DNA from 2 places in the Streptomyces sp. NPDC051136 genome. Region 1 is predicted to be linked to the other one. Evidence: riboswitches for the same ligand, from Rfam matches in the RefSeq annotation. Region 1 holds a riboswitch; the other holds the start of a gene.
What was found. A riboswitch is a leader RNA that binds a small molecule or an ion and turns the genes downstream of it on or off. The one in region 1 is predicted to bind cyclic di-AMP.

Region 1 (10,683 bases):
TCCGCCGGCATCCCGTCCACCGCGGCCCGGGTCACTGCGCGCGCGTACTCCGGCGTCTGGAGCAGGCCCGGGACCACCGTGGTCTCCAGCGTGCGCATCGCGCTGGCCTGCGACTCCAGGCTGATGTAGTCGCGATAGGTCGGGGGCAGCACCCCGCGGTAGGCGTGCCACCAGTGGTTGCGGCCGCCCGCGTCCTCGGAGCGGGCCAGCATCACCAGCAGGCCCCGCAACTGCTCGTCGTCCACCCCGTAGACGTCCAGGAGTAACCGCACGTCGGCCGGTTTCGCACCGCTCGTGCCGGTCTCGATCCGGCTGACCTTCGACTGGTGCCAGCCCGCGAGCCGGGCCGCCTCCCCGCTGGTGATGCCCGCCGACGTGCGCAGGGCGCGCAGCTCCGCGCCCAGCTTGCGGCGGCGCACCACGGGACCGTGCTGCATGGGACAACTCCCTTACTCCTTATGAGCCGCCCAAATACGCTCTGCCGTCGCAGAGTTCACCGCTTCGAGCGACAGATATATGCATATCTTGGGGGATCGCCGCCCTTCACGGGCCTGGTGATGGCACTCTGGCGGCGAAGCACCAGTCCGGGACCGTACTCGAACCACCCCCTCCGTGTCGGGCCTGCGGTCCCGTGAGAAAGGGACGACGTCGCCATGGCAGACCATCTGGAAGCATCCGTCACTCTGCCGAGCGATCCCGCCTCGGTGGCCGCCGCGCGGACCTACGCGGTCGGCACCCTGGCGGAATGGGGGCTGCCGCCCGACGCGGACCTGTCCGAGACGGTCCGCCTCGTCGTCTCCGAGCTGGCGACCAACGCGGTCCAGCACACGCTCGGGCAGTCGCCCACCTTCACGGTGGACCTCGTCCTCGACCGTGACGAGCGACTGCGGGTCGGTGTCACCGACAGCCATCCGCGCTTCCCCAAGCGGCTGCCCGCCGCCGTGCAGCAGGACAACGGGCGGGGCATGGTGATCATCCGGTGGCTGACCGCCGAGTGCGGCGGCAGCCTGAGGGTCCGGCCCACGCGCGAGGGCGGCAAGACCGTCTCCATCGAACTGCCCTGGACTCCCCCCGACGGTACGGGCGCACCCGCGGGAGTGACGGCGGGGCAGAACGCCGTCACTCCCGCGGGCGGACTACTTGACCCGGCCGTACCAGACGCTTGAGGTCCAGATCTTCTGCAGGCGTACCACGTCCCCGGTCTTCGGGGCGTGCCAGAGTCTGCCTTTGCCGGCGTAGATGCCGACGTGGTAGACGCTCGGTCCGGAGTGGAAGAACACCAGGTCGCCGACCTTGCGTTTGGCGGCGGAGACATGGCGGGTCTTGTTGTACTGCTGGGCCGCGGTGCGCGGCAGCTTCTTCCCGGCCTTCTTGAACGAGTACAGCGTCAGGCCGGAGCAGTCGAACCGGTGCGGACCGATGGCCCCCCAATGGTACGGGGAGCCCTTCTTCGAGGCCGCGATCTTGAGGGCTTTCGTCGCATGGCTCGCCGCGGCCGCCTCCGAGGCGACACCGGGGACCACGACGGAACCGCCCACGGCGGCGAGGGTGAGAGCCGAGGCCGTACCGGCACGAGCCATCAGCGACGGGACACGATTGAGCGCGGACATGCGCAACCCTTCGTCAGCCGCCTGTGAAGGATGACCTGTCGGATTCGGGCTGGCGAAGTTGCCCGGCCGCACGAGTGCGGCTTCACCCCAAGGACCGCTCGGCCCGGTGCCTCTCGCGAGGACGGCCGTGCCGGCGACCCGTCGTGCTCGGGTCCTCCACTCCTGCCGATCCACTTCCGTTGCGACCGGTCGTCCGGACGGCGGCAGGACTCGGCGTCCGCCCGGACCGCCCCGCCGCTGCGGCGGGGTCTTGTCGTCAGTCACGGATCTTGTCCCGCCCCGAGGGGAATTCCCAACGGAACGTGCCCTTTGTGTTGTTACGTGGCGCTCGTCCGTTCGGGTTGCCGCCCCGTGTCGCGGACAGTGCCGAGCGCGGCGGCGGCCCCGGGACCAGCGGCGGAGCGCGGTTCCGCCCCGGCCGGACGCCGGACGGCGCAACTTCGGCCGGTCGCCGATCGGAGGCGTTCCTACGCCGAAGGGGGGTAAGCCGTTTGGTCCGTTTCGGCCTGGGGCCGTCCGGACCGTGCCGAGGGACCGGAACCCGTCCCGGGCGCGGGCATGCGGAAGCAAGCCGATGGCACTGGTAATCAATCGGTCAAAACCGGGTCATGTGGCCGTAACACTCTAGCCCTAGTCTGCACCCCGATCCACCTGCGGTTTTCCATGTAGCGGTAGGTTAATTCCAGCCTGTTCCTGTGTGTTACATCTAGAACCGTCGCGGTGGCCGCGGCAGCCGGACCGTTCGGTCCCGGCGTCATGCCCTGTGAGGTGGTACATGCAACTGACCCCGCACGAGCAGGAGAGACTGCTCATCCATGTGGCGGCGGACGTGGCGGAGAAGCGCCGCGCACGAGGCGTCAAGCTCAATCATCCCGAGGTCGTCGCGCTGATCACCGCGCACATCCTCGAAGGCGCCCGGGACGGGCGCGGCGTCGGCGAACTCATGTCCTCCGGGCGCAAGCTGATCCAGCGCGACGAGGTCATGGAGGGCGTCCCCGAGATGATCCACGACGTGCAGGTCGAGGCCACCTTCCCCGACGGCACCAAGCTGGTCACCGTCCACGAGCCGATCATCTGACGGGGCCGCAGCCGTGATCCCCGGAGAGATCCTTTTCGCCGACGGCCCGGTCGCCTTCAACGAAGGCCGGGAAGCCGTCCGCACGACCGTGCTCAACACCGCCGACCGGCCCGTTCAGGTCGGCTCCCACTACCACTTCGCCGAGGTCAACCCCGGTCTCGAGTTCGACCGCGCCGTGGCGCACGGCAGGCGGCTGGACATCGCCGCCGGCACCGCCGTCCGGTTCGAGCCCGGCATTCCCGTCGACGTGCAGCTGATTCCCCTCGCGGGCGCCCGTGTCGTCGTGGGTCTGCGCGGCGCGACCGGAGGTGCCCTCGATGCCTGAACTGTCCCGGCCCGCCTACGCCGACCTGTTCGGCCCGACCACCGGCGACCGGATCCGCCTCGCCGACACCGACCTCCTGGTCGAGATCGAGGAGGACCGCTCGGGCGGTCCCGGCCGCTCCGGGGACGAAGCCGTCTTCGGCGGCGGCAAGGTGCTGCGCGAGTCCATGGGCCAGGGGCGCACCACCCGCGCCGAGGGCGCCCCCGACACCGTGATCACCGGAGCCCTGATCATCGACCACTGGGGTGTGGTCAAGGCCGACATCGGCATGCGCGACGGACGGATCACCGGCATCGGCAAGGCCGGCAACCCGGACACCATGGACGGCGTCCACCCCGACCTGGTCATCGGCCCGGAGACCGAGGTCATCGCGGGCAACGGCAAGATCGTCACCGCGGGCGGCATCGACACCCACGTCCACTTCATCGCGCCGAACGCCGTCGACGAGGCGCTGGCGTCCGGCATCACCACCCTCATCGGCGGGGGCACCGGCCCGGCCGAGGGCAGCAAGGCGACCACCGTGACGCCCGGGGCCCGGCACCTCGCCTGGATGTTCGCCGCGATGGAGTCGAGCCCCGTCAACATCGGCTTCCTCGGCAAGGGCAGCACCATGTCGAAGGAGTCGATGCGCGACCAGCTGCGCGCCGGCGTCCTCGGCTTCAAGATCCACGAGGACTGGGGCGCGACCCCCGCCGTCATCTCCGCCTGCCTGGACGTCTGCGAGGAGTCCGGCGTCCAGCTCGCCGTCCACACGGACACCCTGAACGAGTCCGGCTTCGTCGGTGACACCTTCGACGCGGTCGCGGGCCGCACCCTGCACGCCTTCCACGTCGAGGGCGCCGGCGGCGGGCACGCACCCGACATGATCACCGCGGTGTCGCTCCCCAACATGCTGCCGGCGTCGACCAATCCGACCCGGCCGCACACCGTCAACACCGTCGAGGAGCACCTCGACATGCTGATGGTCTGCCACCACCTCAACCCGGCCGTCCCCGAGGACCTGGCCTTCGCCGAGTCCCGGATCCGGCCCAGCACCATCGCGGCCGAGGACATCCTGCACGACATGGGGGCGATCTCCATCATGTCGTCGGACGCCCAGGCCATGGGCCGCATCGGCGAGGTGATCCTGCGCACCTGGCAGACCGCGCACGTGATGAAGCGGCGGCGCGGCTTCCTGCCCGGTGACACCCGTGCCGACAACCTGCGCGCACGTCGCTATGTCGCCAAGTACACCATCAACCCGGCCGTCGCCCAGGGCATCGAGCACGAGGTCGGTTCGGTGGAGACCGGCAAGCTCGCCGACCTGGTGCTCTGGGACCCCCGCTTCTTCGGGGTGAAGCCGCAGCTGGTCATCAAGGGCGGTCAGATCGCGTACGCGCAGATGGGCGACGCCAACGCCTCCATCCCCACCCCGCAACCGGTCCTGCCGCGCCCGATGTTCGGGGCGCTGGGGGCCGCACCCGCCACCAACTCGGTCAACTTCGTCTCCGAGCAGGCCGTCGCGGACGGGTTGCCCGGGCGGCTGGGACTGGGACGGGAGTTCGTGCCCATCCGGTCCACCCGCGGGCGTACCAAGGCCGACATGCGGCAGAACGACGCGCTGCCCCGCGTGGAGGTCGCCGCGGACTCCTTCGCGGTGACCATCGACGGTGAACTCGTCGAACCCGCTCCCGTCGACGAGTTGCCGCTGGCCCAGCGGTACTTCCTCTTCTGAGCGCCCGGATGAGCCGCGCAGCACTGCTCGTCCTCGCCGACGGCCGCTTCCCCGCCGGAGGGCACGCGCACTCCGGCGGGGCGGAGGCCGCCGTCCGGGCGGGCCGCGTCACCGACGCCGCGAGCCTGGAGGCGTTCTGCCGGGGGCGGTTGCACACCAGCGGAGTGGTCGCGGCCTGCGTGGCCGCGGCCGCCGCGCTCGGTGCCGACCCCGGCGCACTCGACCGGGCCGCCGACGCCCGCACCCCGTCGCCCGCCCTGCGGGTGGCGGCGCGCAGACTGGGGCGGCAGCTGACCCGGGCCGCCCGCTCGACCTGGCCGAGTCCCGAACTGGACGCGCTGGCCTCGGCGTTCCCCAAGGGGGCCCATCAACCCGTGGTGCTGGGGCTGGCCGCGCGCGCGGCCGGTCTGGGGGCGCTGGACGCGGCGTACTGCTCCCTCTACGAGGGGGTGAGCGGGCCCGCGACGGCCGTCGTGCGGCTGCTCGGCCTCGATCCGTTCGACGCGACGGGAGTGCTGGCGCGGCTCACGGGCGAGGTGGACCGGATCGCCGCGGACGCCGTGGAGGTGGCGGAACGAGTGGTGACCGACGGGGTCGGCCTGCTGCCCGCGCGGTCCGCGCCGTTGCTGGAGATCGGGGCGGAGGCGCATGCCGCCTGGCCGGTGCGGTTGTTCGCCTCGTAGGCGGGATCGCCCCCGCCGCCCCTTCCGGTTCCCGACCCCAGGGGCCCCGTCCCTTCGACCCCGTCAGGGAGGTCTGCCCCCTGACTCCCCTCTGCCTGGACCCCACTCGGTCCTGACTCCCCTCTGCCTGGACCCCACTCGGTCCTGACCCCACTCGCCTGGAGGGCCTCGCCCTTGAGCGCCGGACGGGCTGGAGGGCCGACCCGACTTCGACAGGAGCCGTTCATGCACCTTGACCACCACCTCGAAACCCCCGCCGCCGTCTCCGCCGACGCCCGGCGGCCCGACGGGACCCGTCGCGCGCTGCGGATCGGTCTCGGCGGGCCCGTCGGGTCCGGGAAGACCGCCACCGTCGCCGCGCTGTGCCGGGCGCTGCGGGAGGAGTTGTCCCTCGCCGTGGTGACCAACGACATCTACACCCGGGAGGACGCCGAGTTCCTGCTCCGCGAGGCGGTGCTGCCGCCCGAGCGGATCACCGCCGTGGAGACCGGCGCCTGCCCGCACACCGCGATCCGGGACGACATCTCCGCCAACCTGGAGGCCGTCGAGGACCTGGAGGACGAGGTCGGGCCGCTCGACCTGGTGCTGGTGGAGTCCGGTGGGGACAATCTCACCGCCACCTTCTCCAGGGGGCTCGTCGACGCGCAGGTGTTCGTGATCGACGTGGCGGGCGGCGACGACATCCCGCGCAAGGGCGGGCCCGGGGTCGCCACCGCCGACCTGCTGATCGTGAACAAGACGGACCTCGCGCCCTACGTCGGCTCCGATCTCGCGCGGATGGCCGCCGACGCCGAGGCGGCCCGCGGCGAACTCCCCGTCGTCCTGCAGTCGCTGCGCGGCGAGGACGGGGTCCGGGAGGTCGCCGACTGGGTGCGGGAGCGGATCGCCGCGTGGACCGCGTGACCACCGCACCGGGCGGCGTCCGGGCCCGCGCCCGCCTCCTCGCCCGCGGCGACGGACGGGGCGGCACCGCGCTGCCGGTGCTGGAGGGGGAGGGGCCCCTGGCCGTGCGGCGGACCCGGGGGAGCGGTGCCGAGGCCCTGGTGATGCTGGTCGGCGCGATGAGCGGGCCGCTCGGCGGCGACCGGTTCGAGGTGGCGGTCCACGCGGCCCAGGGAGCCCGGTTGCGGGTCGGGTCGGCCGCCGCCACGCTCGCGCTGCCCGGACAGGACAAGACCGGCGCCCGCTACGACGTCCGGCTCACCGTGGACGACGACGCCGAGCTGTGCTGGCTGCCGGAACAGCTGATCTGCGCCGACGGCAGCGACCTGGCCGTCACCACGACGGCCGACCTCGCCGCCGGGGCGCGGCTGCTGCTGCGCGAGGAGCAGGTGCTCGGACGGTCCGGTGAGGAACCCGGCCGCCTCACCAGCCGTCTGACCGTACGGATCGACGGCCGGTGCGTCCTCGACCAGGAGCTGGCCTGCGGGCCCGGTGCGCCGGGCGGCTGGGACGGGCCCGCCGGGCTGGCCGGGCACCGCGCGGTCGGCCAACTGGTCGTCGTGCGGCCGGAGTTCGCCGATACGCCACCGACCTCCCGGGTGTACGAGGAGGGGGCGGCCGTTATGCCGCTCGCCGGGCCCGCCGCCCTGGTCAGCGCGGTGGCACCGGACGCGCTGCGGCTGCGGCGGCTGCTGGACGGGGCGCTGGCCTCACTGGACTGAGGCTCCCGGCGCGGGCCGGCCGACGGGTCCGCCGATCGAACGCGTTTCTCCGTTTATCGGATTGGTAAAGAAGTAGCACCACCTCTGTTCTCAGGAATCCCACAGCCGCGAGGATCCCCGTACTTGTCGCGAACACGTACGGGGAGGGCCACTTGAGGAAGAGCAGCATGCGGCGGAGGGCGACCGCGATCGGCTCGGCCGGAGCGCTGGTCACGGCCACGCTGATAGCCGGCGCCGTCTCGGCACCCGCCGCGAGCGCCACCCCGGCCGACGGGCACGGCCACGCGCGGGGCCGGGACCGGGAGGCACGCGGTGTCGCCATCGCCGCGGCCCTCGCCGCCCGGGCCGGCATCGACTGGCAGGACTGCGCCGCCGACTGGAACCTGCCCAAGCCCATCCAGTGCGGCTACGTCACGGTGCCGCTGGACTACGCCAAGCCGTTCGGCAAGCAGATCAAGATCGCGGTCGACCGCATCGGCAACACCGGGGGCCAGAGCGCGCGCCAGGGCGCCCTCATCTACAACCCCGGCGGCCCCGGCGGCTCCGGTCTGCGCTTCCCGGCCCGCGTCACCGCCAAGAACGCGGTGTGGGCCAAGACCGCCGAGGCCTACGACTTCGTCGGGTTCGACCCGCGCGGCGTCGGCCACTCCGCGCCCATCTCCTGCGCCGACCCGCAGGAGTTCGTCAAGGCGCCCAAGGCGGACCCCGTGCCCGGCTCCGAGGCGGACAAGCTCGCCCAGCGCAAGCTGGCCCGCGAGTACGCCGAGGGCTGCTTCGAGCGCAGCGGCGAGATGCTGCCGCACATGACCACGCCGAACACCGCGCGCGACCTCGACGTCGTCCGCGCCGCACTCGGTGAGAAGAAGCTCAACTACCTCGGCGTCTCCTACGGCACCTACCTCGGCGCCGTCTACGGCACCCTCTTCCCGGACCACGTCCGCCGCATGGTCGTCGACAGCGTCGTCAACCCGTCCCGCGACAAGATCTGGTACCAGGCCAACCTCGACCAGGACGTCGCCTTCGAGGGCCGCTGGAAGGACTGGCAGGACTGGGTGGCCGCGAACGACGCCACCTACCACCTCGGCGACACCCGCGCCGAGGTCCAGGACCAGTGGCTGAAGCTGCGCGCCGCGGCCGCGAAGGAGCCGCTGGGCGGCGTCGTCGGTCCGGCGGAGCTGATCTCCTTCTTCCAGAGCGCCCCGTACTACGACTCCGCCTGGGCGCCGACCGCGGAGACCTTCAGCAAGTACGTCGCCGGTGACACCCAGGCCCTCGTCGACGCCGCGGCACCCGACCTGTCCGACACCGCGGGCAACGCCTCCGCGGAGAACGGCAACGCCGTCTACACGGCCGTCGAGTGCACCGACGCCAAGTGGCCCACCGACTGGAAGACCTGGGACCGGGACAACACCCGGCTGCACCGCGACCACCCGTTCATGACCTGGGCCAACGCCTGGATGAACCTGCCGTGCGCCACCTGGCCGGTCAAGCAGCAGACCCCGCCGGACGTGAAGACCGGCAAGGGACTTCCCCCGGTGCTGATCGTCCAGTCGGAGCGGGACGCGGCCACCCCGTACGACGGTGCCGTCGAACTGCACCAGCGGTTCAAGGGCTCGCGCCTGATCACCGAGCGGGACGCCGGCTCGCACGGCGTCACCGGGCTGGTCAACCCGTGCGTCAACGACCGCGTGGACACCTACCTGCTCACCGGCAAGGTGGACGGCCGCGACGTGACCTGCGCGCCGCACGCCACGCCCAAGCCGTAACACGGCCCACGCGAGAGGGGGCGGCCGGTCGCACCGGCCGCCCCCTTCGCCATGTCCGGTGCTCAGCCGGACCGGCCCGCCAGCCAGGCGTCCTCCGCCGCGTAGTCGAAGAGGTCGCCGTACGCCGTGAACATCTTCGGGTACGCCTCCCGCCAGTCCCGGCCGGCCAGCCGCTCCTCAAGGAAGGCCACCGTCTCCGGCAGGCTCTCGGCGTAGCGCACCACCGGGCGGTAGCCCAACTGCTCCCGCGCCGCGCTCATGTCGCACACCACCGGCGACGGTGTGCTCCACGGGGTCCCGCCCACACCGTCCACCGGCGGCGGCCCGTCCACCAGCACGTCCCGCACCTCGACGCCCATCACCGCGTCGATCGCCGCCGCGATCTCCGCCACCGTCGGAGCGTCCGGGTCCACCGCGTTCAGGACGCGCGTGCCCGGCCGGGCGGCGGCCAGCCGGATCAGCTCGGCGATGTTGCGCACGCTCGCCGGGTGGAAGCGGCTCGCCCCGCCGTACGCGAGCACGCGCCGGCGCCTGCCGTCGAGGTTGCGCTTGACGAAGTACAGCTCGCGAGGGCTCCGGCAGTGCGGCCCGTGGATCGCGCCCGCCCGCAGGAGGGTCACCGGCAACCGGTCCCCGGCCGCGAGGAGTTCGCGCTCCAGCGCCACCTTGCGGGTGCTGTACGAGGCGCCGCCCGGAGAGACGGTGCGCTGCGTCTCGGGGACCGGCACCGGATACTCGGGGAAGCCGTCGGGCTCCGCCTGGGTGTCGAAGCCGCGGCCCTTGTCGTCCTCGTAGACCGACACGCTGGAGATCACCACAGCCGAGCCCACCCGCCCGGCGAGCGAGACCAACTGCCGTGCGTGCGGCTCCCCGTAGGCCACCATGTCCACCAGGACGTCGCAGCCCTCGCCCACCGCGGCCGACAGTGCCGCGTCGTCCTCCCGGTCGGCCCGCGCCACCCGTACGTCCTCGGGCCAGCACGCGTCCCGCTCGCCGCCGCGCGAGACGGCCGTCACCTCCCAGCCGTCCCGGGCCAGCGCGTCGACCGCCGCCCGTCCGATCTGCCCCGTCGCCCCGACCACCACCGCATGTGTCATGCGACGACCGTAGGCGCACCGCGGCCCGCCCGGCCACGACCTCTGCCGACGGCAGAGGAGGCGACCGCGAGGGGCCACCGCGAGGGAGCCGCCGTGGCCACGGCTCGCGGCGCCTACCGGTGCGGCAGCCGGGGGAACCGTCGGCCCTGGGCCGCCTTCGCGGCCTCCTCCGCCTTCACGTCCGCCGCGTAGCGGTCGACGTACTCCTGCCCGGACAGCGTGAGGATCGCGTAGACGATCTCGTCGGTGACGGCGCGCAGCACGGCCTTCTCACCCTCCATGCCCGCGTAGCGGGAGAAGTCGAGGGGCTCGCCGAAGCGGATCACCACCGGGTGCAGCTTCGGGATCTTGCGGCCCGGCGGCTGCGCCTCGAAGGTGCCGATCATCGCGCAGGGCACGACCGGCACCCCGGCCCTGATGGCCATCACCGCGACACCGACCTTGCCCTTGTAGAGCCGGCCGTCGTGCGAGCGGGTGCCCTCCGGGTAGATGCCGAGCAACTCGCCCCGGCTCAGCACCCCGAGCCCCTCGCGGATCGCGGCCTTCCCCGCCTCCTTGCCGGAGCGGTCGACGGGGATCTGTCCCGCGCTGCGGAAGAAGAACGCGGTCAGCCTGCCCTTGAGGCCCGGCCCCGTGAAGTACTCGGCCTTGGCGAGGAAGGTGATGCGGCGCTTGAGCACGGCGGGCATGAGGAAGTGGTCCGAGAAGGAGAGGTGGTTGCCCGCGACGATGGCCGCACCCGACCC
Region 2 (10,683 bases), on a different contig from region 1:
GGCCGCCGGGCCCGGGCGGGCGCGAGGCGGTGCCCGAAGTCCCGATGAATCGTTGGTCCAATGGGTTGGCCAGAGCCGGGCCACTGCCTAACATCGATCATCGCAAGACTTTGTGCACCGTCGCACAATCTCCAAACGGGAGGTTCCCTTGCACCGCCGCAGCCGCCGTCGCTCCGCGCTTCTCCTCACCGCCGCGATCGCCGCAGCGGCACCCCTGCTCACCGCCTGCGGCAACGACGCGCATCCGGGCGCGGCGGCCGTCGTCGGCGACCAGCGGATCACCGTCGCCCAACTGGAGAACCGCGTCGACGAGGTGCGCGAGGCCCAGCGCGCCGCCGTCCCGGACGACACCCAGTACGAGCAGGTCGTCGCCAAGACCGGCACCCTCACCCGCGACACCCTGCACGGCATGGTCCTCGACCGCGTCCTGCACCGCGCCGCCCGCGACGCCGGCGTGACCGTCAGCCGCAAGGAGGTCGAGGGCATGCGCGGCGGCCTGGAGGAACAGGCCGGCGGCCCCCGGCAGCTGGAGACGGCCTGGCTCCAGCAGTACGGCGTCGCCCCCGCACGCCTCGACGACAACCTCCGCGTCCAGCTGGAGGCCCAGAAACTCGCCCAGAGCCTCGGCACCGACACCAGCAGGCCCGAGTTCTGGCAGGCCCTGTCCGACGCCTCCAAGAAGCTCGACATCGACCTCAACCCGCGCTACGGCGCCTGGGACGTCCAGAAGAGCGGCCGCGTCGACGCACCGGCGCCGTGGCTGCGGGAGATCGCGGCGGCCGAGGTCCAGCAGCCCGCATAGCCCCACTGAGCAGCGACGATACGGCCCCCTGTGGACAACTCGGGGGGCCGTCGGCGGCGTGCGTTAGGTTCGGGGAGTGAACGCAACCACCGCCGACGCGACCACCCCCGGCCAGGGCCGCATCGTCCTGCTCACCACCAGCCACCGGGTCGCCCCCGGCCTGCTGTCCTGGCCCGCCTGGCAGGCCCTGCGCACCGCCGACCGCGTCCTGTGCGCCGACGGAGCCCACCCGCAGCTGCCGTACCTGCGCGAGGCGGGCGTCCGCGTCGACGAGGCGGCCCCCACCGCCGAGGAGCTGGTGGACGCCTGCGCCGGCGGCCGCACCGCGGTCGTCGTCGCCACCGGCGAAGGCGACCCCGCGCTCACCGACGGTCTGGCCCGCCTCGCCGGCTCCGGCCGCGTCCGCATGCCCGACCTCGAACTGCTCCCCGCCTCCTACGACCTCCCCGGCGCCCGCCTCCTCGACCTCGTCCAGGTCATGGACCGCATCCGCCTCGAATGCCCCTGGTCCTCGCAGCGCACCCACCGGGGCCTGGCCAAGTACGCCATCGAGGAGGCGTACGAACTCGTCGAGGCCATCGAGGACGGCGACCGCGACGAACTGCGCGAAGAACTCGGCGACGTGCTCCTCCAGGTCGTCTTCCACGCCCGCATCGCCGAGGACGACCCCGACGCCCCGTTCTCCGTCGACGACGTGGCCGGCACCATCGTCGACAAGCTCGTCCACCGCCACCCGCACGTCTTCGGCGACGAGAAGGCGGACACCCCCGAGGAGGTCCGCGCCCACTGGCTGCGCACCAAGGCCGCCGAGAAGCAGCGCACCTCCGTCACCGAAGGCGTCCCCCTCGGCCAGCCCGGCCTCGCCCTCGCCGCCAAGCTCGCCTCCCGCGTCCGCACGGCGGGCCTGCCCGTCCCGCTGCCCACCGGCGAGGGCATCGGCTACCAGCTCCTCGCCCTCGCCGCCCGCGCCGAGTCCGAGGGCACCGACCCCGAAGCGGCCCTGAGAGCAGCGGCCCGCACCTACCGCGACGCGATCCGGGCGGTCGAGGGATGACCGGCCTCCCGCCCGCCCCCGGCCCCGCTTCCGGCCCCGCCCCCGAGCTGTTCACCTGGGAGTTCGCGAGCGACCCCTACCCGGCCTACGCCTGGCTGCGCCGGCACGCCCCCGTGCACCGCACCCGGCTGCCCAGCGGAGTGGAGGCCTGGCTGGTCACCCGGTACGCGGACGCGAAGCAGGCCCTCGCCGACCCGCGGCTGTCCAAGAACCCGGCGCACCACGACGAGCCCGCGCACGCCAAGGGCAAGACCGGCATTCCGGGGGAGCGGAAGGCCGAGCTGATGACCCATCTGCTGAACATCGACCCGCCGGACCACACCCGGTTGCGCCGACTGGTCAGCAAGGCGTTCACGCCCCGCCGGGTGGCCGAGTTCGCCCCCCGGGTGCAGGAGCTGGCCGACGGCCTCATCGACCGGTTCGCGGCCACCGGCTCCGCCGACCTGATCCACGACTTCGCCTTCCCGCTGCCCATCTACGCTATCTGCGACCTGCTCGGCGTCCCCCGCGAGGACCAGGACGACTTCCGGGACTGGGCGGGCATGATGATCCGTCACGGAGGCGGCCCGCGAGGCGGCGTCGCGCGGTCGGTGAAGAAGATGCGCGGCTACCTCGCCGACCTCATCCACCGCAAGCGCGCCGCACTGCCGCCCGAGCCCGCCCCCGGCGAGGACCTCATCTCCGGCCTGATCCGCGCCTCCGACCACGGCGAGCACCTCACCGAGAACGAGGCCGCGGCCATGGCCTTCATCCTGCTCTTCGCAGGGTTCGAAACCACGGTGAACCTGATCGGCAACGGCACGTACGCGCTGCTCACCCACCCCGAGCAGCGGGAGCGGCTGCAGACGTCCCTCACCGCCGGCGAGCGCGGCCTGCTGGAGACCGGTGTCGAGGAACTCCTCCGCTACGACGGCCCGGTGGAGCTGGCCACCTGGCGCTTCGCCACCCGGCCGCTGACCATCGGCGGACAGGACGTGGCGGCCGGGGACCCCGTCCTCGTCGTCCTCGCCGCCGCCGACCGGGACCCGGAGCGGTTCACCGACCCGGACACCCTGGACCTCGCCCGGCGCGACAGCCAGCACCTCGGGTACGGCCACGGCATCCACTACTGCCTCGGCGCACCGCTCGCCAGGCTGGAGGGTCAGACGGCGCTGGCCACGCTCCTCACCAGGCTGCCCGACCTCCGCCTCGCCGCGGACCCGGCCGAACTGAGGTGGCGCGGCGGGCTCATCATGCGCGGTCTGCGTACGTTGCCCGTGTCGTTCACACCGCACGCGGCGCCGGCCGACCGCGGTGGATCACCGACGCAAAAGTGACACGCGCTCAACTCTGTGATCTTCACGTGATCTGCGCGGCATGAACTTGTGACTAGTGATGATCTCCCTATACGTTCACGGATCAACGTGGTGTCGAGCGTCATCCGCCGCGTGGGTCCCCGTCGTCTCGTGAAAGGTCGTCGCATGCTCTCCGGGAACGGTCGTCACCGTCGCCCCCGCCAGGCTCCCGCTCTGGTCGTCGCCGCCGGTGTGACCGGCTCCGCCATCGCGATCCCGCTGCTCGGTGCCACCGGCGCCCACGCGGCGGACTCGGCGACCTGGGACCAGGTGGCCGAGTGCGAGACCGGCGGCGCCTGGAGCCAGAACAGCGGCAACGGGTACTACGGCGGCCTGCAGCTGTCCCAGGAGGCCTGGGAGCGGTACGGCGGCCTCGACTACGCCCCGAGCGCCGACGAGGCAAGCCGTTCGCAGCAGATACGGATCGCCGAGAAGGTCCACGCGGACCAGGGCATCGCCGCCTGGCCGACCTGCGGCCTGCTCGCCGGTCTGGGCAACGACTCGGGAGCCGTGGGCGGCGGCTCGGCCGGTGACGGTGCGTCGGAAGGTTCGGACGCGTCGGGCAAGACCGACGGCTCCGGGTCGGCCGGGTCGCCGACGGCCACCGAAACGCCCGATGCATCCGAGTCGTCGGGGTCGTCCCGGTCGACGGGGTCCTCCGACGCCTCCGGGTCCTCAGGGTCTTCAGGGTCCTCCGAGTCGACCGGGAAGTCCGACTCGGGCGATGCGAACGAAGCGCCCCCTTCGTCCCCTTCGCCCTCTTCCTCGCCGGCCGGCACCCCCTCCGAGGCGTCGTCCGGTGACGCGAGTTCGTCCACCAAGTCGGACACTTCCGCCGAATCCGACCCCGACGCCCGTGCCGAACAGCAGGGCGGCGAGGGGGCGTCCGGCTCCGGACGGCACCGCGGCGACAGTGCGGACGAGGATGCGGGCGGCAGGGGCCGCGCGGACGAGACGGCGGGGCGGCACGCCTCGCGCGACGGTGAGCCGCGAGAGGTCGAGGACGGTGCGTACACCGTCCGTTCCGGGGACAGCCTGTGGGCCATCGCCGACTCCCTTGGCGTCGACGGCGGGTGGCACGCGCTGTACGCCGGCAACAAGACGGTCGTCGGTGCCGACCCGGACCACATCCTCCCCGGTCAGACGCTCACGGTCACGGGCGAATCGGTCGAAAAGCAGGGGTAGTTCGCGTCACGGTTGGAGATCATATGTCCCTTTTGGATCTCGTGAGAGATAGGTCTCAGAAGCCGTGATCGTCTTTGAAAATCCGCGGAGCGCGTGTCTACGGTCGTGACCGCTCGCCACCGCGGGCCCCGACAGCCGCAACGCCGAATCCTGCCAGCGGCCGTACGGGAACAGTCGTCGCGTCAAGCGCCGAAGGCAGGAGCGGGGGACCCAAGGTAAGTGCCGCACCGGGGCAGTTGAGCCGGAGCGGCTAGGGGTGGAGCCGAGTTCCGCGAGGAACCCGGCCGGGCAACTCAACCGGCCCGAACCCGACAGCTCACCTCGCAGGCGTCGGTGAGGGGATCAACCATGCTGTTTTCCAGCAAGGGCAAGCACCGTCGTCCGTCCAAGGCCACCCGTGTCATCGCCGTCGCCGGCGTCACCGGTGCCGCCGTCGCCGCCCCGCTGATGGCGGCCGGCAACGCCTCCGCCGCCACCGCGTCCGAGTGGGACGCCGTCGCCCAGTGCGAGGCCGGCGGCAACTGGTCCATCAACACCGGCAACGGTTACTACGGCGGTCTGCAGTTCTCCGCCTCCACCTGGGCCGCCTACGGCGGTACGCAGTACGCCTCCACCGCCGACCAGGCGAGCAAGGCGCAGCAGATCGAGATCGGCGAGAAGGTCCTCGCGGGTCAGGGCAAGGGTGCCTGGCCGGTCTGCGGCACCGGCCTGTCGGGTGCCGCGTACAGCGGTGGCGGCTCGGACAGCGGCTCCGGCAGCTCCGAGGGCTCGCAGAGCCAGAGCGGCGGCTCCACCGCCGAGCGCTCCACCGAGCAGAAGGCCTCGCGCTCCGAGGAGCGCCCGGCCGCCGAGCCGAAGGCCGACAAGCCCGCCGAGAAGAAGACCGTCACCACCCCGACCGGCAAGAAGGTCGAGAAGGGTGACGGCGAGTACAAGGTCGTCAAGGGCGACACCCTCAGCACGATCGCCCACGAGCACGACGTCAAGGGCGGCTGGGCGAAGCTGTTCAAGCTGAACGACGACATCGTCGACGACGCCGACCTCATCTACCCGGGCCAGCAGCTGCACCTGAAGTAAACGGCGGCGGCTCCCGCGACTCCCGCCCCGGTGCGTGTTCCCCCGTACGCACCGGGGCGGGCTTTTTCGCGTCGGGCGCCCGGACGGGAGTCCGCTCCCGTGCCCGGCGCGGACCCGGCCGGTGCCCGCCCGGCGTCGGCCCCCGCGCCCGGCACTGGTTGGGTCCCGGTTTCCGGAAACGTCTTTGTTCCGTTCGGAAACAATTTACTCTCGGTTCTGTCCAGCGGGTGGGCGATCGGCTGGCCGATCGCCCCGGGCCGGTTAGGCTCGGTCCCGCAGAGCCGCCGCGGTCCTGCGGGACCCGCGCGTCACACCGAAGCGTCACATTGAAGAAGGAGATGCTCGTGCCGTCCATCGACGTCGTCGTAGCCCGGGAAATCCTGGACTCCCGAGGCAACCCCACGGTCGAGGTCGAGGTCGGCCTCGACGACGGCAGCACGGGTCGTGCCGCCGTTCCGTCCGGCGCCTCCACCGGTGCCTTCGAGGCCATCGAACTCCGTGACGGCGACCCGGGCCGTTACCTCGGCAAGGGTGTCGAGAAGGCCGTCCTGGCCGTCATCGAGCAGATCGGCCCGGAGCTGGTCGGCTACGACGCCACCGAGCAGCGCCTGATCGACCAGGCCATGTTCGACCTGGACGCCACCGACAACAAGGGCTCGCTCGGCGCCAACGCCATCCTCGGCGTCTCCCTCGCCGTCGCCCACGCCGCCTCCGAGGCGTCGGACCTGCCGCTCTTCCGCTACCTGGGCGGCCCGAACGCGCACCTGCTGCCGGTGCCGATGATGAACATCCTGAACGGCGGCTCGCACGCCGACTCCAACGTGGACATCCAGGAGTTCATGATCGCCCCGATCGGCGCGGAGTCCTTCTCCGAGGCCCTGCGCTGGGGTGCCGAGGTCTACCACACCCTCAAGAAGGTCCTGAAGAACAAGGGCCTGGCCACCGGCCTCGGCGACGAGGGCGGCTTCGCCCCCAACCTCGGCTCCAACCGCGAGGCGCTCGACCTCATCCTGGAGGCGATCAAGGAGGCCGGCTACACCCCCGGCGAGCAGATCGCCCTCGCGCTCGACGTCGCCGCGTCCGAGTTCTACAAGGACGGCTCCTACTCCTTCGAGGGCAAGAACCGCTCCGCCGCCGAGATGACGGAGTACTACGCCGAGCTGGTCGAGGCGTACCCGCTGGTCTCCATCGAGGACCCGCTGTTCGAGGACGACTGGGACGGCTGGAACACCATCACCGCCAAGCTCGGCGACAAGGTCCAGCTCGTCGGCGACGACCTGTTCGTCACCAACCCGGAGCGCCTGGCCCGCGGCATCGAGGAGAACTCGGCCAACGCCCTGCTGGTCAAGGTCAACCAGATCGGTTCGCTGACCGAGACCCTGGACGCCGTGGAGCTGGCCCAGCGCAACGGCTTCAAGTGCATGATGTCCCACCGCTCCGGCGAGACCGAGGACGTCACCATCGCCGACCTGGCCGTCGCCACCAACTGCGGCCAGATCAAGACCGGTGCCCCGGCCCGCTCCGAGCGCGTCGCCAAGTACAACCAGCTGCTGCGCATCGAGGAGATCCTCGACGACGCAGCGGTGTACGCCGGCCGCAGCGCCTTCCCGCGCTTCAAGGGCTGACCGCACCCCGTAAGCCCCGCGAGAGGCAGCGTCGTACGTACGTCCCCGTACTCGGTCCCGTACCGTGTGCGGGGACGTACGCACGTATGACGGACGACGCACGAAGGCTGAGGCGGGGCGACATGGCGGTGAAGGACCGGGACCGTTTCTCCACCGCGACCAGGATCCGGATCATCGGGGAGCAGACCGCGGCCCGGGTCTACCGCTCGCAGACCAAGCGCCAGGCGCGGCGTTCCCGGCTGACCGGCCGGGCCGCGCTGCTCGCCATGGTGCTCTGCTCGCTCGTCGTGGCGCTCGCCTACCCGATCCGGCAGTACGTCGCCCAGCGCGCCGAGATCGCCGATCTCCGGCAGGAGCAGCGGGAGACCCGGCAGCGGGTCGAGGAGCTGCGCGACCTGAAGGCGCGCTGGCAGGACGACGCCTACGCCGAGCAGCAGGTCCGGCTGCGGCTGCACTACGTGATGCCGGGGGAGACGGGGTTCGTCGTCGTCGACCCGGACGCGGCCGAGCAGACCCGCGCCCAGGCCGGCGCCGCCGACCGCCCCTGGTACCGCAACGTGTGGGACGGGGTCGACAAGGCCGACGCCGCCGCCGCCCGCCGGCAGTGAACCGACCGTGCCGGCAGTGACTCAACAGGAAGACCAGCAGAAGACAGCCATGCAGACTCCCCCGCCGACCACCCCGCGCACCGAGCCGACCGACGCGGACGTGGCGGCCTTCAAGCAGCAGCTCGGACGCCCGCCGCGGGGCCTGCGCGCCATCGCGCACCGCTGCCCGTGCGGACAGCCGGACGTCGTGGAGACGGCACCGCGCCTGCCCGACGGCACGCCCTTCCCGACGCTGTACTACCTGACGTGCCCGAGGGCGGCCTCCGCGATCGGCACGCTGGAGGCGAACGGCGTGATGAAGGAGATGACCGAGCGCCTCGCCGCCGACCCGGAGCTGGCCGCCGCCTACCGTGCCGCGCACGAGGACTACGTCCGGCGCCGCGACGAGATCGAGGAGCTGACCGGCTTCCCGAGCGCGGGCGGCATGCCGGACCGTGTGAAGTGCCTGCACGTGCTGGTCGCCCACTCGCTGGCGGCCGGTCCCGGCGTCAACCCGCTGGGCGACGAGGCGATCGCGATGCTGCCCGAGTGGTGGCGCAAGGGGCCGTGCGTGACCCCCGCCGACCCGACCGATCCGGCCGGCCCGACCGACCAGGAGGACGTCCAGTGACCCGTGTCGCCGCCGTCGACTGCGGTACTAACTCCATCCGGCTGCTGGTCGCCGATGCCGACCCGGCCACCGGCGAGCTGACCGACCTGGACCGCCGGATGACCATCGTGCGGCTCGGCCAGGGGGTCGACCGCACCGGCCGGCTGGCGCCCGAGGCGCTGGAGCGGACCTTCGCCGCGTGCCGCGAGTACGCCGGGGTCGTCAAGGAGCACGGCGCCGAGCGGCTGCGCTTCGTGGCCACCTCCGCCTCCCGCGACGCGGAGAACCGGGACGACTTCGTGCGCGGGGTGCTGGACATCCTGGGTGTCGAGCCGGAGGTCATCACCGGCGACCAGGAGGCCGCGTTCTCCTTCACCGGCGCCACCAAGGAGCTGACCGGCCGCGCGGACCTCGACACGCCCTACCTGGTCGTGGACATCGGCGGCGGCTCCACGGAGTTCGTCGTCGGCGACGACCGGGTGCGCGCCGCCCGCTCCGTGGACGTCGGCTGCGTCCGGATGACCGAGCGGCACCTGGTGCACGACGGCGCCGTGACCGACCCGCCCACCGAGGCGCAGGTCGCGGCGATGCGGGCCGACATCGAGGCGGCCCTCGACCTGGCCGAGCGGACGGTGCCGCTGCGCGAGGCGCGCACGCTGGTGGGGCTCGCCGGGTCGGTGACGTCGGTGTCCGCGATCGCGCAGGAGCTGCCCGAGTACGACTCGGCCGCCATCCACCACTCCCGTGTCTCCCACGACCGGGTCCGCGAGATCACCGACTGGCTGCTGCGGTCCTCCCACGCCGAGCGCGCGGCGGTCCCCTCCCTGCACCCGGGCCGGGTCGACGTGATCGCGGCCGGGGCGCTGGTACTGCTGGCGGTCATGGAGCGGACGGGCGCGCAGGAGGTCGTCGTCAGCGAGCACGACATCCTCGACGGCATCGCCTGGTCGCTCGCCTGAAGCACCCGCCCGGGGCGCTCGTGGGGCGTCCGCGGGGCGCCCGGGCGGCGCTCGCGAGGCGCTCGGGCGGGTCCTGCGGCAGCGGTCTGAGCAGGACGGACGACGATTGAGCGGGTTCCGGGGGGCCGCTCGGGCGCGTCGGCGACATCCCGTCGGCAAAGTTCGTGAAGTTCTTCACAAGGAAATCGGGCCCGTCGGGCTGGGAAAGCGCGCTCGCTGACCCTTTTGGGCTTTCAACTGCCCTTTGAACGCGTTCAGGACGGTGTTTCGAGAGGGGTGCGCGGAGCCCCTCCGGAGGGGTGGTTCACCGTCCCGGGTGCGCGGAGGTGCAGCTCACGCGGCATTGACAACGGGGTCCCCTACACGCTGGTTCCTTCGCCCGCCATGATCTCCGTCACTTCGGCGGCGGATGGTAGCACAGCCTCCACCGAACCTTGTGAAGGGGCGCACGAACCACCCCCCTCGGTCGGGTGGATACTCGATGGCATGAGCACCACGGAGCGTCCCAGGATCCTCGTAGTAGGCGGTGGGTACGTAGGCCTGTACGCAGCTCGACGCATCCAGAAGAAGATGCGTTACGGCGAGGCGACCGTCACCGTCGTCGACCCGCGGTCGTACATGACCTACCAGCCCTTCCTCCCCGAAGCCGCCGCCGGCAGCATCTCCCCGCGGCACGTCGTCGTCCCCCTCAGGCGCGTGCTTCCGAAGGCGGAGGTCCTCACCGGCCGGGTCACCACCATCGACCAGGACCGCAAGGTCGCCACGATCGCCCCGCTGGTGGGCGAGGCGTACGAGCTGCCCTTCGACTACCTGGTCATCGCCATGGGCGCGGTCTCCCGCACCTTCCCGATCCCCGGCCTCGCCGAGCAGGGCATCGGCATGAAGGGCATCGAGGAGTCCATCGGCCTGCGCAACCACGTCCTGGAGCAGCTGGACAAGGCCGACTCCACCACCGACGAGGAGATCCGCCGCAAGGCGCTCACCTTCGTCTTCATCGGCGGCGGTTTCGCCGGCGCGGAGACCATCGGTGAGGTCGAGGACATGGCCCGCGACGCGGCCAAGTACTACAACAACGTCTCCCGCGAGGACATGCGCTTCGTCCTCGTGGACGCCGCCGACAAGATCCTCCCCGAGGTCGGCCCCAAGCTCGGCCAGTACGGCAAGGAGCACCTCGAAGGCCGCGGCGTCGAGGTCTACCTGTCCACCTCCATGGACTCCTGCGTCGACGGCCACGTGGTGCTCAAGAACGGCCTCGAGGTCGACTCCAACACCATCGTGTGGACGGCCGGCGTCAAGCCCAACCCGGCGCTGTCCCGCTTCGGTCTGCCGCTGGGCCCGCGCGGTCACGTCGACTGCGCGCCGACCCTCCAGGTGCAGGGCACCGACTACATCTGGGCCGCGGGCGACAACGCCCAGGTGCCGGACCTGGTCGGCCGCAAGGCGGGCAACG

Region 2: it holds a riboswitch for cyclic di-AMP, as region 1 does, so the genes downstream of both, ACIBCJ_RS22555 (transglycosylase family protein) here and ACIBCJ_RS34715 (C40 family peptidase) in region 1, are expected to answer to the same signal.

Annotation. Positions count from the first base shown of each region.
Region 1 is NZ_JBITFE010000016.1:120,628-131,310, forward strand. Features, by position in the region: gene ACIBCJ_RS34705 (helix-turn-helix transcriptional regulator) at 1-437, opposite strand, end outside; gene ACIBCJ_RS34710 (ATP-binding protein) at 654-1,166, shown strand; gene ACIBCJ_RS34715 (C40 family peptidase) at 1,137-1,610, opposite strand; cyclic di-AMP (ydaO/yuaA leader) riboswitch at 1,614-1,756, opposite strand; gene ACIBCJ_RS34720 (urease subunit gamma) at 2,386-2,688, shown strand; gene ACIBCJ_RS34725 (urease subunit beta) at 2,702-3,013, shown strand; gene ACIBCJ_RS34730 (urease subunit alpha) at 3,006-4,727, shown strand; gene ACIBCJ_RS34735 (urease accessory UreF family protein) at 4,736-5,410, shown strand; gene ureG (urease accessory protein UreG) at 5,636-6,313, shown strand; gene ACIBCJ_RS34745 (urease accessory protein UreD) at 6,310-7,074, shown strand; gene ACIBCJ_RS34750 (alpha/beta hydrolase) at 7,227-8,840, shown strand; gene ACIBCJ_RS34755 (NAD(P)-dependent oxidoreductase) at 8,903-9,937, opposite strand; gene ACIBCJ_RS34760 (lysophospholipid acyltransferase family protein) at 10,051-10,683, opposite strand, start outside.
Region 2 is NZ_JBITFE010000007.1:440,865-451,547, forward strand. Features, by position in the region: gene ACIBCJ_RS22535 (SurA N-terminal domain-containing protein) at 149-802, shown strand; gene ACIBCJ_RS22540 (nucleoside triphosphate pyrophosphohydrolase) at 879-1,856, shown strand; gene ACIBCJ_RS22545 (cytochrome P450) at 1,853-3,172, shown strand; gene ACIBCJ_RS22550 (transglycosylase family protein) at 3,317-4,375, shown strand; cyclic di-AMP (ydaO/yuaA leader) riboswitch at 4,553-4,720, shown strand; gene ACIBCJ_RS22555 (transglycosylase family protein) at 4,724-5,452, shown strand; gene eno (phosphopyruvate hydratase) at 5,797-7,077, shown strand; gene divIC (cell division protein DivIC) at 7,200-7,685, shown strand; gene ACIBCJ_RS22570 (DUF501 domain-containing protein) at 7,735-8,295, shown strand; gene ACIBCJ_RS22575 (Ppx/GppA phosphatase family protein) at 8,292-9,233, shown strand; gene ACIBCJ_RS22580 (NAD(P)/FAD-dependent oxidoreductase) at 9,720-10,683, shown strand, end outside.